4 regions of the Bacillus sp. SORGH_AS_0510 genome follow, and region 4 is predicted to be linked to each of the others. Evidence: predicted binding sites of a transcription regulator. Region 4 holds the regulator's gene; each other region holds the start of a gene.
The links. The regulator LexA, encoded in region 4, represses DNA repair genes until DNA is damaged. The targets are predictions, from matches to a motif close to CGAACATATGTTCG.

Region 1 (3,808 bases), 2.2 Mb from region 4:
CCGGAAAGCCCCGTCAACACAACAAGTTTATCTCTCGGAATGGTGACATCAATATTTTTTAAGTTGTGGGCTCTGGCGCCTTTTACAACCAGTTTCTCCATCGCCATGTGTACGTCATCCTTCCGCTTTAAGTTCCAATAATAGGTCACGAAGCTCAGCAGCACGTTCGAAGTTTAGTGCCTTTGCTTCTGCCTTCATCTCTTTTTCCATCGTAGCAATCAGTTTTTCTCTTTCCTTTTTGTTCATCTTGCTGAAGGATGCAGCAGGTGTGTATTCTTCCTGCTCTTCGGCTGCATGTGTTGCACGAATAACATCACGGATTGCCTTCTGAATCGTTTTCGGTATAATCCCATGCTTTTCATTGTATTCTTCCTGGATGGCACGGCGCCGTCTTGTTTCCGAAATCGCCAGCTCCATAGAATTGGTGATTCGGTCGGCATACATAATCACGTGTCCATTGGCATTCCGCGCCGCACGTCCAATGGTCTGAATTAACGATCGCTCGGAACGAAGGAAACCTTCTTTGTCCGCATCAAGAATGGTTATGAGTGACACCTCAGGAATATCCAGACCTTCACGAAGCAAGTTGATTCCGATAAGAACGTCATATTTCCCCATTCGCAGTTCACGGATGATTTCAATCCGTTCGAGCGTTTTTACTTCTGAGTGTAAATATTGAACTTTAATACCGATTTCTTTTAGGTAATCGGTTAAGTCCTCTGACATTTTCTTCGTCAAAGTAGTTACGAGAACACGCTCATTTTTCTTTACTCGCTCTTGAATTTCACCAATTAAGTCATCAATTTGTCCCTCAATCGGCCGAACTTCAATCGTTGGATCTAAGAGTCCAGTAGGGCGGATGATTTGCTGAACCATGTCCGGTGTATGCTCAAGCTCATATGGTCCAGGAGTCGCTGAGACAAAGATGGCGTTGTGAACATGCTTATCAAATTCATCAAACGTTAACGGCCGGTTATCAAGAGCCGATGGCAGACGGAAGCCGTGGTCCACAAGGACTTGTTTCCTTGCTTTGTCACCATTAAACATACCCCTGATTTGTGGTAGGGTAACATGTGACTCATCGATAATCATGAGAAAATCGTCTGGAAAATAGTCGAGCAGAGTATATGGTGTTGAACCTGCAGGTCTTAATGTCAGGTGCCTTGAATAATTCTCAATGCCTGAACAAAAACCCATTTCTCTCATCATTTCTAAATCATAACGGGTCCGCTGTTCGATCCGCTGCGCTTCAAGCAGTTTGTCCTCAGACCGAAGTACCTCTAGCCGTTCCTCAAGTTCTTTTTCAATGTTCTGAATGGCAACGCGCATTTTCTCTTCTCGTGTAACGAAGTGGGAGGCTGGGAAAATGGCGATATGCTCGCGTTCACCGATAATCTCACCGGTGAGAGCATCCACTTCACGAATCCGGTCAATTTCATCACCGAAAAATTCAACGCGTACGCAATGCTCGTCACGGGAAACCGGAAAAATTTCGACTACGTCTCCGCGAACACGAAACGTCCCACGTTTAAAGTCGATATCGTTTCGTTCATATTGGATATCGACCAAGCGATGGAGCAGTTGATTCCGCTCGATTTCCATACCGCTTCTAAGTGAAAGAACCATCTCACGGTATTCTTCAGGCGAACCGAGACCATAGATGCAAGAGACACTGGCGATGATGATGACATCTTTCCGTTCAAAAAGAGCAGAAGTGGCCGAGTGGCGTAACTTATCAATCTCATCGTTGATGCTGGCATCCTTTTCAATGAAGGTATCGGTTTGCGGCACATACGCTTCTGGCTGATAGTAATCATAGTAACTAACAAAATACTCTACGGCATTGTTCGGGAAAAATTCTTTAAACTCACTGTAAAGCTGTCCTGCTAATGTTTTGTTGTGGGCGATCACAAGGGTCGGTTTATTTACTTCTTTAATCACGTTTGAAACGGTGAAGGTCTTACCTGTACCTGTTGCCCCAAGGAGCGTTTGATGACGCTTATTATTTCGAATCCCCTCGACTAACTGGCGGATGGCCTCCGGCTGATCCCCCTGTGGAGAGTACGCTGAGACTAATTCAAATTGGTCTTTCACACGATTTCCTCCCGTACATATAAATCACTTTTCAGCTAAATTAATTGTTTGGGACCAGGATGGTGCTGGAAAGTGTATCCTCTAAAATTTCATATTAACATTCTACCACATTACCCCAAAAACAAACCAACAATATGCGAACTAGTATTCGTTTTTTTGTTGTTTTTGTATAAATAATAGGCTGTGTTAAAGAACAGTGTTGATTTTTACACCCTGTTGATTGGAGCGGAAGGCGCGAAGATCCTCGAAAATGCTACCGCATTTCCTTCGTGCAGTGTTGATTCGAAGAAGCATATTCAATGTCCTGTGGGAGTATGGTTCAGGCGAGACCCCGCAGGCGCGTTTCGCCGAGGAGGCTCGCCGAAACACCCACGGAAAGTGAAGCGCCTGGAGCGGAAATCAACAGGCCAGTTTAACAAAGGAAAATAATAAAAAGCCTGTCAGTTTCCTGACAGACTTGCGGGGAGTTATTAGATTACTAGGTCTTCTTCACGGTTCTTGGCTTCAGTTTAGTCGCTAGCCAGAAGCCGGCAGTCAATGAGAATGCATCAATGACAATTAACACAAACGTATTCGTATACCCTTTATATACAGAGGCTGTGATCAGTGCAACCGTTAATACAAGGCCGATCAGTCGATTGTAAGTAACTCGTGTGAAAAGCAGGACTAGTAACCCTGGCAAAATAAGTGCGGACATGTATTCAATAACATTTACCAATGGGTACACCTCATTCAATAAATTTCTGTTAATTAATTCTAGAAATTTATGAACAAAATTGCAACAAAAATATTAATTGACTACAGACTTATTATTCCTGTCTCATTTGAAAGCTAACTTCTTTTTGACGTGTCATCAAGCTTACAATGATAAAACAAAGTAGGGACAGCAAGATCGGCAGCACCACTGTATGTACACCAAAGGCATTCGGATGCAATCGATCAAATAGAATATAAGAACCCATTCCTACAATCATGGAGGTAATGGCCCCATATTTATTCCCTTTACTCCAATATAAGCCCAAAACCACCGGCCAAATAAAGACAGATTCAAGACCGCCGAACGAGAACAAATTCAGCCAGACAATTAAATCAGGTGGACTCAAGGCAAGCAAGATGACAAGAATTCCAATAATTGCTGTGACACTGAAGCTAACCTTTTTGATATGATTGTCCTCTGCTTTTGGCTTAATGTAATTTAAATAAACATCTTTTACTAAAGCAGAACTTACTAGAATTAAAAGGGCATCAACTGTAGACATGATGGCTGCCATTGGTGCCGCTAGAACAATCCCCGCAACATAAGGTGGCAGCACTTTCATCGATAGCAATGGCATAACGGTATCTCCAATTTTTACATTTGGTAGAACAGGACGCGCAAACACACCTATTAGATGCATCCCAAGCATGATAAAACCAACGACAATCGTTCCAATAATAATTGCATTATGCATCGCCTTGGAATTTTTATACGACATGGCACGAACCGTAATTTGCGGTAAACCGACTACTCCAACCCCTACCAAAATCCAAAACGAAGAAACATACGCCGGGGTTAAATTGTGCTGAGCACCAAACGGGCTGATCAGGTTCGGATTCTCGGCTGCTAAATCAGAAATGATTTTAGGAATCCCTCCACCCGCCTTAATGGTGGCAATCAGCAGTATTAAGGTCCCAATGAACATCACAACGCCTTGAACCGTATCCGTTAGCGCAA
Region 2 (3,808 bases), 520 kb from region 4:
ATTAGACTCATAATATTTTCAAGCGTAAACCAAGCTTTCAATGCATCAAAGTCCATCCGTTCTCTCCTTTATCTTTTGTCCTTTTAGTGAGTTATGAATTGATGAAGTGCCTCTTTATTCTTTTCTACATCAATATCCAAAACAGCTCCCTCACCCTTAATTCGCGGTTCAGTAAAGCTATTTTCTATTGGTATTCGTAACGTAGTTACATTTCCTCTTTTATCAGAGAAGAAGTCTTTTGCCATAAATAACATGTCAGATGTGTCCATATTCGTCTTCACATATGGTGTGACAACACCAATCAGTTTTGGCAGCTTCGTAATAGTTTGAAATCCACTTAATTGATTTCCAATTGCATTAACAACCTTTTGTTGACGTTCCACACGTCCAAAATCTCCGATTGCATCATGACGAAACCGAACATATCCAAGAAGTTGTGTACCATTTAATCTTTGTAACCCTGGTTCTAACGTTACATCAATATTCGCAGACATCTTCTTCTCTACATCGATTTCTACTCCATTTGGAAAAGCTTCATCAATCAACTGGACAAAGCCTTGAAAATCAACAATAGCGTAATATTGCAGGTCAATATCAAAGTTTTGTTTTATGGTTTGCCTCATTAACTCTGGACCACCGCGTGAGAAAGCCGAATTTATTTTATGTTTACCATGGCCTGGAATTTCAACGTAACTATCTCTCATAATGGAAGTTAGTTTAAACGTTCCCTTATCCTCATTGTAGTGTACAATCATAATCGTATCTGCCCGAGACTTTTCTTTCCCTCTGGCATCGCTACCGAGCAATAAAATATTCGTATCCCCATACTGATCCTTCTGTCCTTCAAATGTATACACTTCTTCAGGTTCTTGCTTGTCTTTATTTATTTTCTTTAATGATTGATTCATACCCTGTTTGTATTGAAAATATGCATAACCCACTCCTGCTCCAACTAAAAGTAACAATACAAGCAATATGGACGTCCATCTTCTCTTTTTCTTATGTTGATGTTTATCTGCTCTCATACATTTACCACCCATTCGTCCATGTTTTATCTTCATCCTTATATTTGACTCATATTTCTATTTTTAGGTTACTTCATTTAATTCATTTTCCCCTATCAGATATCCTTCTATTAATAAAAACTTTCTCATAAAACCGGCGAAATTTGCAACAAAGAAAGCTCGCCAAATGACGAGCTTGTAAAGAAATAAAGTTATGTTGCATTTATTAGTGCTTTTTCGTAAAATGAATTAGAACGTTTGTTCTCATTTTGTTGAAAGGTGTGGAGCATCGAATGACTCGAATTCCAGAGGATGATCGTGACATAATGGAAAAAGCTATCTACTTACCAATGGTTCTTATTATTCTAAATCGTGATTTATCAGTTGTAGAGAAAAGTCCCTTTAAGTTAAAGAAACCTTATTTGGACTTAATTGAAGAAACAATGAAGGAAATTCAAAGGGAATTGGCTGAGGTAAAACAATATATGAAGAAGAATAAACTCCAAGTCATTGAAACCAAACGGGACGACGCTTTTACGATGTACATGTTTATTTATAAAGGCTATGAGGAAAATCATAATTACTTTAACCCTAGAATTCGAAATAAGGTACAAGAATTAATGGAATCCTACTTACAAAAAAAACATCTGTCCCGTTAATAAATAATGATGGCAATACTTATTTCGGGTTATGGTCTTTTTCACGCTCTATATATTCTCTAGAGGTTTCTGACGCCTTCATTTTTTTGGGTCTGTTAATTAAATATAATGTCTTCTTTTTCCCTTTTCGCTCAATTCTTTGTAATAGTTTGGCTCTAAATAGAGCGGTTCTTTGCATCTGATTGCGAAATGTAGTAAAAGGGATATTGAATACAACGGTTTGTTTATTCGAGAATAAAACTTCAATTTGCTGACTTGATATTTTTGAATAATCTTCAACATGTAATAATGAAATCCAAATACACTCAGGATTTTCGGGTGAGGATGTAGGGAAAACGAAGATGTCTAAACTCGGTTCAATAGCAATGGGCGCTTTACGCGTAAAGCCCATCATTTCTTTAGCTGCTTCTCTTCTAGCATTGTAATTAGAACCAAAATAAATGCAGCTATGTTTGATAATGTCTTGTGGTTTAAAAGGAAACAAGTATTTATCATCAGTCTCACCGATCTGTGAATATAATTTACTACCATATTCCACGGGTCGTATATACATGGTGAATACGTTAAACTCATATGCTTCGCTAAACTTTTTTTTCTTCAATCCATCCAACTCCTACATTAGCATTGACCATATCTTACCACTTTCGACAAATAATTCCTTAGATTATTGAAATTATTGCTAAATTGTTCACATTTTGTCAATTATATAATATTTTTTCAGAAAATTAAAAAAGTATTGATAATAATAAAAAAACTCCATATAATAGAAAAAAGCATCAGAGGTGATTTTCATGGATGAAAAATCTTACACAGATTTAATGAAACTTGGTGCCATGAAACGCAGTAAGATGAAAGAGGGCTTTGTTCAGGATTTATACATCGACATGCTCTTATCTGAAATCCAGCTAACAATGGAAAAGGAAAAATTGTTGAGAAAAATTGACGGGGCCATTGACAGGCGAGACAGACGATCCTTTCTCCTTCTAACCGGACAGCTCAAGGAAATTAACAAACGATTTGGAACCTAAATAACGCTTAATAAACCGTCAAAATATGACGGTTTTTTGTTTTGGCTGTGTTAAAGAACAGTGTTGGTTTATACCACCTGTTGATTGGAGCGGAAGGCACGAAGACTCCTGTGGGAGTATGGTTCAGGGGAGACCCCGCAGGCGCGTTTCTCCGAGGAGGCTCGCCGAAACACCCACGGAAAGCGAAGTGCCTGGAGCGGAAATCAACAGACAATTTCAACAGAGCCTTTGTTTTATAAAAATGAGGCTGACGACATAGTCTTCAGCCCCATACTTGTTATTGATTTTTCTGCTTAATTTCGTATTCCTCCAACATCGAAATCCGATCGAGCATGGAAGGATGAGTATAACGGAAAAGCTTTACTAATAACGGAGGGTTTACTTGACTTAATCCGGAACGGCTTAATTCCTGAAACGAAGTAATCGCAGCCTCTGGATTTTTTGTCATCTCAATCGCATATTTGTCTGCACGTGTTTCCTGATAACGGGATGCAAAATTGGTAAACGGACTCGCCGCAAACAAAAGCATAGACAAAATCATAAGAAATAAAGGAAGGGACCGTATATCTGCCACATCCGTTATTTTTAGTTCCTTTCCCCAGCGCACAGTTGCCCAGTTCATTAACCTGTACGTCAAATATAGTCCCAGCAGGGATAGAAGCAAGTAACCACCGATGCCAAAGTAAATATGCTTTTCGACATAATGACACATTTCATGCGCCATGATAAAAAGGATTTGATTATCATTTAATCGATTTAACGTAGTATCCCAAAGGACAATCCTAGCATTAGAACCAATCCCAGTAACATAGGCATTTAATGAATTTGTTTTTTCCGCCATATTCACTTCAAAAACATGTCGTGCAGGAATGTCAGCCTTCTCAGCTAGAGTCAAAATCTTCGTTTCCAATTGCTTATTTTGCAAGGGATAAAAATCATTGTATAGCGGGTCAATGACGACTGGTTGTAGAAACATCATAAATAAAGTAAAAGGGACTGATAACAGCCAGCCATATAGCCACCAGCGTTTTTTGCTTTTTTTCATGAGCCAATATAGAACAGGGACAATAATCAACCAAGTCCCATAATTAAGCCAAAAATCAATAAGCTCATCCTT
Region 3 (3,808 bases), 1.4 Mb from region 4:
GCATAAAGGGAAATTTGATTCGCAAGTACGTGTTCCTAAAGGGGAATAGAAAGCAAGTGGGCGGCCTTTCATTAGGACCGCTCTTTTTCTTTTATTTTGCTCTGTTAAACTTGTCTGTTGATTTCTACTCCAATCAACAGGATGTATAAATCAACACTGTTCTTTAACACAGCCTTTATTTCATAAATCCGTCAGTCTGATATCAGCGATATCCCTAACAGGAATACGATGTACTTCTCCAAATCGGTCAACGATATGAAGCCTTTGTTGCAGTTCATCCCAGTAATGGATTTTTCCAATGACGATTTCATAGTTACGATTCCGATAATGTGTAATGGTAACGAACTGATCAAACTCAACGGCTTCAGAGAGTACCTCGTTCATGAGCTCCAACTGCTGTTCATCCATTTCTCTTTTTTGTTCGTATCCGTCTTCCTTCACCCATTCCCTAAGCAATTTCACGTGCTCTGGAAGCATCATCGACGTCCATTTGATTTTCCCGCGGTCGCGAATCATGCGCTTCAACCTTCTTTCGTTACATTTTATGCCCTCCAACTAAGGTGGCCCGGTGCTTGGCGGTTCCTGCAGCTGTATAAGAAACTGCGCGCAGCAGAGAGCCTGCACCGAATCGTCTCCGGACAGCATCAACCACATAGCCCAGCTCTCTTCTCTTGTATGCACTCATATCAAAAAGATCAAGCTGCAGCTCGTGATCATCAATAATATTGCTAATAGCAATAGAAATTTGCCGTACCGTCTTTCCTGTATAATGCTCGTGAAACAATTCCAAACAAACACGGTAAAGCTCCATCGTCACATTTGTTGGCTGTGAAATGGTTCTTGAGCGATGAAAGCCGCCCCCAAATTCATCCTGACTGTACCCTATTCCAAGACTTATGGTTCTCCCCGCCTTTCGATGAGTTCTTGCTCTTCGTGCAACCTCTTCACATATTTCTAAGATGACGGCCTTAATCTCTTCTTCCTCTTTATAATCCCGTAAAAGAATTTGGCTTTTTCCAAAGCTAATTTGTCCCTGAATAATGGTTGCTCCCAAATCAGAAAGGTCCACTCCCCAGGCATGATAATAAAGTTGATTTCCCATAATCCCGAATTTCTTTTCTAGTTTTTCTAAGTCGTAGCGGGCCAGCTGCCCAACGGTAAAAATCCCCATACTATTTAAAGTTTTTTCCACACGCCTGCCAATTCCCCACATTTCTCTAAGCGGCGATACCTTCCAAAGCTTTGTCTGGACATCGTCATATGTCCACTCTGCCACTCCCTTTTTCTTTGCATCAAGATCCAGGCAAAGCTTTGCCATCAACATGTTGGGTCCAATCCCTACTGCACATGGCAACTGAAATTCCCGCTCAATATCATCCTTTATTTTTCGAGCAATCGTCTCAGCATCTCCCCACAAATGCTTAGCACCGTCCACTTTAATGAAACTTTCATCGACGCTATACGTATGAATGGCCTCTTTTGGTACATAGCGGTTAAACACACGCGAAATTTCTGTAGAAATACGTAAATACGTTGCCATCTTGGGCTCAACAATTTGAATCCTCGGATCTTCAGGAATTTCAAACATTCGTGACCCCGTTTTAATCCCAAATTCTTTTTTTAATCTTGGGGAAGCAGCAAGTACTATACTCCCTTGACGGTCCTTATTACCGCAAACAGCTAAATAGCAATTCAAGGGGTCAAGACCAAGCATGACAGCGGAGCAGCTTGCATAAAAGCTTTTCATATCCACACATAAGATTTTGTTTTGAGGCAGCGTACTGTAATCTACCATAGCGTTTCCCTCACATTTATTTTTTCGAACATTTGTTCCTTTTTATTATACTCATAATCATAAGCGAATATGCGTTCGTATTCAATGGGGATTTTTTGACAATTTTTCTTATAGTGATTAACTAAAAAAGCGTTATAATAATGGATGAGGTGTATGTTGGTGGAAAAAGAGCTGATAAAAAAAATGATTTTAAACTGTCTAAAGCAGTATTATTCAACTGAATCCATGCCTATTGGCGAAAAAGATTTAGAGGACCTAATCAATAGGATTTTGCTAGTAAAAGTAGAAGAACCAAAAGCAGATTTACACGAGATCATAAATGACACAGTTTATGAGTTTTTAACCGGGTGAAATTTAGACAAAATAAAAAGCCTCAAATCGAGGCTGGATTAATTACAATTATTTTGAGTTAAATGCTCTCTTGCCCAGACGCTCAAACAACCGAGGAAAGAGAACATAAACCACGCTTCCCATGTTCATCCAGCGCGGCAAATTGATTTCTCTTGTTTTCGTCAGCATGCTATTAACCACCTTACTTGCAACAAATTCAGGCTGAAGCATGTACCGCTGTACATTTTTTACATATGTGCCTTGTTCATCTGCAATGTCAAAAAAATTAGTAGCGATTGGTCCTGGATTAACGGCCGTTACTAGCACATTATAATCCGCAAGCTCCATTCTTAGCGCATTTGTATAACCAAGTACGGCATGCTTAGTAGCTGAGTATACACTTGATTTTGGCGTCGCAATCTTACCTGCCTGCGAGGCAATATTAATGATATGGCCAAAACGCCTCTCCCGCATCTTCGGCAGCACCATACTCGTGCATGCCATCAGCCCCACTACATTCACATCAAACATTCCCTTGATTTCATCCATTGATGCTTTATGTGCTTCACGAAAAATGCCGAAGCCTGCATTATTGACAAGAATATCAACCTGATCAGTCATTTCAAAAATCTGTTTAAATACCTTCTCTACCTGTGCCGTGTCAGATACATCAAGCAGAAAAACATTGACATTAACACGATAGGCTTCCTGAATTTCAGATTGAAGCTTCTCAAGCTTATCAATACTTCTTGCCAACAAAACAAGATTGGCACCGCTTGCTGCACATAGCTTAGCGATTTCTGCACCAATTCCTCCAGATGCACCGGTAATCACTATATTTTTTCCTTTTAATTGTTCCCTTCCCACTTAAACACCTCTACTCGCTTACTCCCGTTTCTCTATCTTTAAGTCGCCTTGTAGAGAACGGGCTGTTTATCATTACTACTAATTTCGCCGATAGAGGCTAAATAGTCAAGTTGAGCGACGGTTTCTGATATGGTAAGCATTAGTTCACGCTGATAGACGGTTGGAAACAGGCGCTTACAGATTTCAAATACAGTTAGTTCCTCCTCTTTCAGCCAATTTTTCACCGTCATCGCTCGTTCATGTTGTCGTGTGAGTCGTTTTTCTATTAGATCTTCCAACTCGTACACTTCTTCACCGTGACCCGTGTACACACAGCGGATCGGATACGCTAGCAGCTTCTTCATCGAATCATTGTGCTGAAGCTGTGGCTTTGGCCTTTCTTTTTCACCGGGTGCCGGCGGCTCAAGTAATGGGTTTGGTGAGATGTGAGCAAGAATCAAATCGCCACCAATTAGTACTCCATCCTTTTCTCGAAAAAGAGCAATTTGACTCTGAGCATGACCTGGGGTTTCAATTACCACCCAATCATTAAGCCCTTTAGGTCTCATCCCTTCAGAAAGATATCCGGTTAGTGACCGATTACAGGAATACTTCAGTGTTTTTCTGAGCTTAGAAAGGAAAGGAAAATACTCCTGCGGGAGACCAAACTCCTTAAAATACAACCGAAAAAACTCTTCTTGTTCTTGAAAAAAATCTTCAGTTGGATGTATCCAACGTTCATTCAATATATGACCATACACTTCTAACGAATCAGGAAAAAAGTCAAGCATTCCTGCATGATCCGGGTGATGGTGGGTAAGAATCACTTGTTCAATG
Region 4 (3,808 bases):
ATTTGAATCATAAAGAACAACCAAACGACCTAACTTTAAGTGACCAGCAAGGGAAGCAGCCTCAGCAGATACACCTTCCATTAAATCCCCATCACCGCAAATACTATATGTAAAGTGGTTGATTAGTTCAAATTTATCCTTATTATACACACTTGCAACGTGGCGCTCCGCCATTGCCATACCAACTGCCATAGCGATTCCTTGACCTAGTGGCCCAGTTGTTGCTTCTACACCTTCAGTATGACCATATTCAGGGTGTCCAGGAGTTTTACTTCCCCATTGACGGAATTGCTTAAGGTCATCCATCGATAAATTATAACCAGATAAATGAAGCATGCTGTATAACAATGCTGAACCATGACCTGCAGATAAAACAAAACGATCACGGTTAAACCATTTAGGGTTCTTTGGGTTATGATTCATGAAACGTGTCCATAATGTATAAGTCATTGGAGCCGCACCCATTGGCATACCAGGATGTCCTGAATTTGCTTTCTCGATTGCGTCAATGGAAAGCGTACGGATAGATGTTACTGATAAATCATCAATAGAATTAAACATGAATTACATCCTTTCTTAATCACTAGGATACTAAATACATCATTAATATTATATTGCCGATGTTTTTAATTCAACAAAAAGCATTTAGATAAAGGCTAAAAGGCATTTTGTTTCTTATTTTGACACATTATTTGCTTGTATATGTAAAAAGGGAATACAAAATGTATCCCGATTTATTAATGAAGTGTATTTTTCTTCCTTGCTTTTATTTTTTCAGGTGTTACGTCATTACCTTCAGGGTCAATGAACTTTGTATTTGTTAAGGTATCAAGCATACTGGAACGGAAAGTTGCTAAATACTCACTTCTTAGTTTAGATTGCTCTTTTGCTTCTGATTCAGTTAATCCTGTTGATTTGGATTTTCTCGCAAGTTCATTAATTCTATCCATTTTCTCTTTTGATAGCATTCAATAACCTCCCTTTCAATTAGTTGTCTGACATCTGATTTTACTAAAAATAAGACCTTCTGACAAGGCAAAAGGTCTACTCATTTTGTGATTCTATATATTCCTGATATCTTCTATGTACGGTAGCTTTAGAAATACGGTGCCCCAACCCTCTGAAAGTTGCAGCAATTTCGGAAAAAGTCATGTCATTTTCCCTCATCCTAACAATTTCTTGAATGGGAACCTCAATTTTTTCCCTTCCTGACGATTCATTGAGATTCTTCAAATTATCTTGGGGTTGATATCCTCTCTCTACCGCCCGCCTCATTCCACGCTTAATCTTAGCATTATGTAGCTTTCGTTGATACTCTTCCACCATACTAACAATTTGTAATACCATTGAATCCGATTCTGAAAGTTGTAATTCCCCATTATGAGATATGCTATATAGTTTGATATCCTCCTTAAATATGCAATGAAGAAGAGCTATCTTGGCATTTCCCCGTCCAAGACGTGTTTCATCCTGGATTAACAGCGCATGAACCTGTTTCTCTTTGATTCGGTCTAATAGTTGAAGGATTCCCTCTCGATCAAAATCATAACCGCTTGCTTGTTCTTTGATAATAGTGTCAATTTCGAATTGATGCTGTTTAGCCAATTGGATTAATTCTTCTTCCTGCCGTTCCAATGATGTTTCCTGCGTATCTTTGTTCGTGCTAACACGACAGTAAATTATTGCTTTCATGTAAACCCCTTACTAGTTTCCTGGAGCGCTAGCAAGCTGTGTTGTGTCTGTGGAGTCTTCCTTGCTAACAGGGATGATAATCTCTTCACCAGGAAAAATTTGATCGTTACTAATTTTATTATGTTTTTTAACCCAACCAACAAATTGTTTATTTGTTAGTGAGTGCTGAGTAGAATACTGGTTTGAAATATCCCATAATGAATCTCCCTCCGAAATAGTCACCTTCATATAATGATCCTCATCATTTGAGTGATTTTGAAAGGAAAGAATGATTGCTAATGAACAGCTTAACAGAATAAGAGTAATTGCATAAGAGTATTGGTTCCAAATTTTTTTCATACGATTACACCTCTAATAGGAATATATGTTCTCTTTTGTTGTTTTTATTATAGGACGAACACTTGTTTGTTGTCAACTCTATTTTCGAACTTATGTTTGTATAAAATAGGCGAACATGCTATAATAAAGTCAACATTAACCAGACGAGGTGCTTTTTATGGTAAAAATATCAAAGCGGCAGCAGGATATCATGGATTTCATCAAAGAAGAGGTTAAGAGCAAAGGTTATCCTCCTTCTGTTAGAGAAATAGGCGAAGCGGTTGGCCTAGCTTCCAGCTCTACTGTCCATGGACATTTAGCTAGACTAGAAAGCAAAGGTCTCATTAGACGGGACCCAACAAAGCCTAGAGCCATTGAAATTTTAGAAGCCGATGAAACCGCAAATATTCCGAGAAATAAAGTAGTCAATGTTCCAGTAGTTGGGAAAGTTACGGCAGGCTTACCAATTACAGCGATTGAAAATGTAGAAGAGTATTTCCCGCTTCCAGAAAGTTTGGCACCAGCTGATGAGCATGTATTTATGCTAGAAATCATGGGTGAAAGTATGATAGAAGCAGGGATTCTTGACGGTGATTATGTCATCGTTAAACAGCAGCCAACAGCGAATAATGGCGATATCGTTGTAGCCATGACAGAGGAAGACGAAGCAACATGTAAGAGATTCTTTAAAGAGAAAGATTATATCCGTCTACAACCGGAGAACTCTAGCATGGAACCTATTATTCTAAGGAATGTATCAATCTTAGGAAAAGTAATTGGTGTTTACCGCCATATCCATTAAAGAACAAAGGAGCTGATACCTAACTGGTACGGCTCTTTTTTTGTCCACTATATTGGGAAAAATTTCAATAATATACATTATCATGTTCAATATATTGAAAATTCAGTATATTTACTCATGATAATAGTACAGTACTTTAATATAATGGTAATACACCAAGATTTACCTTAGGTCCAAAAAATAAACGGCTTAAGGAGTGTGAGAAACAATGTTAGAGGACATTATTTTCTCTGTAGTAATTGGTGGATTGGTGGGATTCGCTGGTCATGTACGGAAACACGGCAAAATCATTATGCCGAGAAAGACAAAAAAGTTCATTTATCTGGGTTTTCTAGAAGAATTGCTTCTAGGTTCGGTAGCCTCCCTTCTGCTCGTTTTGTACACAGCACCTAACTCATTAGTAGAGATCATTATTTTTTCCATCATTGCCAGTATTGGCGGTGATACGATCATGATTAGATTTAAATTATTAAACAGCCAAGAAAATGAAAAGTAAATCAACATGGCTTTTTACATGAAAAAACCTTAGCACCCATTTTTGGCGCTAAGGTTTTTTGATTTTAGTACATGCTCATATACTGGTCACGTTCCCATTGGTGAACGACTGTACGGAACATATCCCACTCGATTTCTTTCGCTTCTACAAAGTGTTCGAAGATGTGCTCTCCAAGGCCATCTATGATTATTTCATCAGATTTCAATTGGTCTAGAGCTTGAGCTAGTGTTGCTGGAAGATCAACGATACCTTCTTCAATTCTTTCTTCCTTGCTCATCACATAGATGTTACGATCTACTGGAGCAGGAGGAGTAATCTTGTTTTTGATTCCGTCTAGACCAGCTTTTAGAAGAACAGCCATTGCAAGATATGGGTTAGCAGCTGGGTCAACACTACGTACCTCTACACGTGTACTTAATCCACGTGACGCAGGGATACGGATTAATGGTGAACGGTTTTGTGCAGACCATGCAACATAACATGGTGCTTCATAACCTGGT

Region 1: the regulator LexA is predicted to act here: its motif matches at 2,232-2,245, upstream of uvrB (excinuclease ABC subunit UvrB).
Region 2: the regulator LexA is predicted to act here: its motif matches at 1,256-1,269, upstream of QE429_RS20030 (YhjD family protein).
Region 3: the regulator LexA is predicted to act here: its motif matches at 1,860-1,873, upstream of QE429_RS10195 (Y-family DNA polymerase).

The regions. Positions count from the first base shown of each region.
Region 1 is NZ_JAUTAU010000001.1:1,243,011-1,246,818, reverse strand. It holds partial or broken gene uvrA (excinuclease ABC subunit UvrA) at 1-107, opposite strand, end outside; gene uvrB (excinuclease ABC subunit UvrB) at 115-2,094, opposite strand; gene QE429_RS06265 (DUF2198 family protein) at 2,573-2,791, opposite strand; gene panF (sodium/pantothenate symporter) at 2,904-3,808, opposite strand, start outside.
Region 2 is NZ_JAUTAU010000001.1:3,915,468-3,919,275, forward strand. It holds gene QE429_RS20020 (TVP38/TMEM64 family protein) at 1-56, opposite strand, end outside; gene QE429_RS20025 (LCP family protein) at 84-1,025, opposite strand; gene QE429_RS20030 (YhjD family protein) at 1,298-1,663, shown strand; gene QE429_RS20035 (competence protein ComK) at 1,683-2,264, opposite strand; gene QE429_RS20040 (IDEAL domain-containing protein) at 2,455-2,691, shown strand; gene QE429_RS20045 (M48 family metallopeptidase) at 2,969-3,808, opposite strand, start outside.
Region 3 is NZ_JAUTAU010000001.1:2,005,621-2,009,428, reverse strand. It holds gene QE429_RS10205 (CDGSH iron-sulfur domain-containing protein) at 1-49, shown strand, start outside; gene QE429_RS10200 (YolD-like family protein) at 181-516, opposite strand; gene QE429_RS10195 (Y-family DNA polymerase) at 536-1,795, opposite strand; gene QE429_RS10190 (YqzH family protein) at 1,955-2,146, shown strand; gene QE429_RS10185 (SDR family NAD(P)-dependent oxidoreductase) at 2,195-2,992, opposite strand; gene QE429_RS10180 (MBL fold metallo-hydrolase) at 3,031-3,808, opposite strand, start outside.
Region 4 is NZ_JAUTAU010000001.1:3,399,422-3,403,229, forward strand. It holds gene tkt (transketolase) at 1-561, opposite strand, end outside; gene QE429_RS17395 (DUF896 domain-containing protein) at 738-968, opposite strand; gene QE429_RS17400 (YneB family resolvase-like protein) at 1,045-1,692, opposite strand; gene yneA (cell division suppressor protein YneA) at 1,705-2,031, opposite strand; gene lexA (transcriptional repressor LexA) at 2,189-2,812, shown strand; gene QE429_RS17415 (DUF4257 domain-containing protein) at 3,021-3,308, shown strand; gene glnA (type I glutamate--ammonia ligase) at 3,373-3,808, opposite strand, start outside.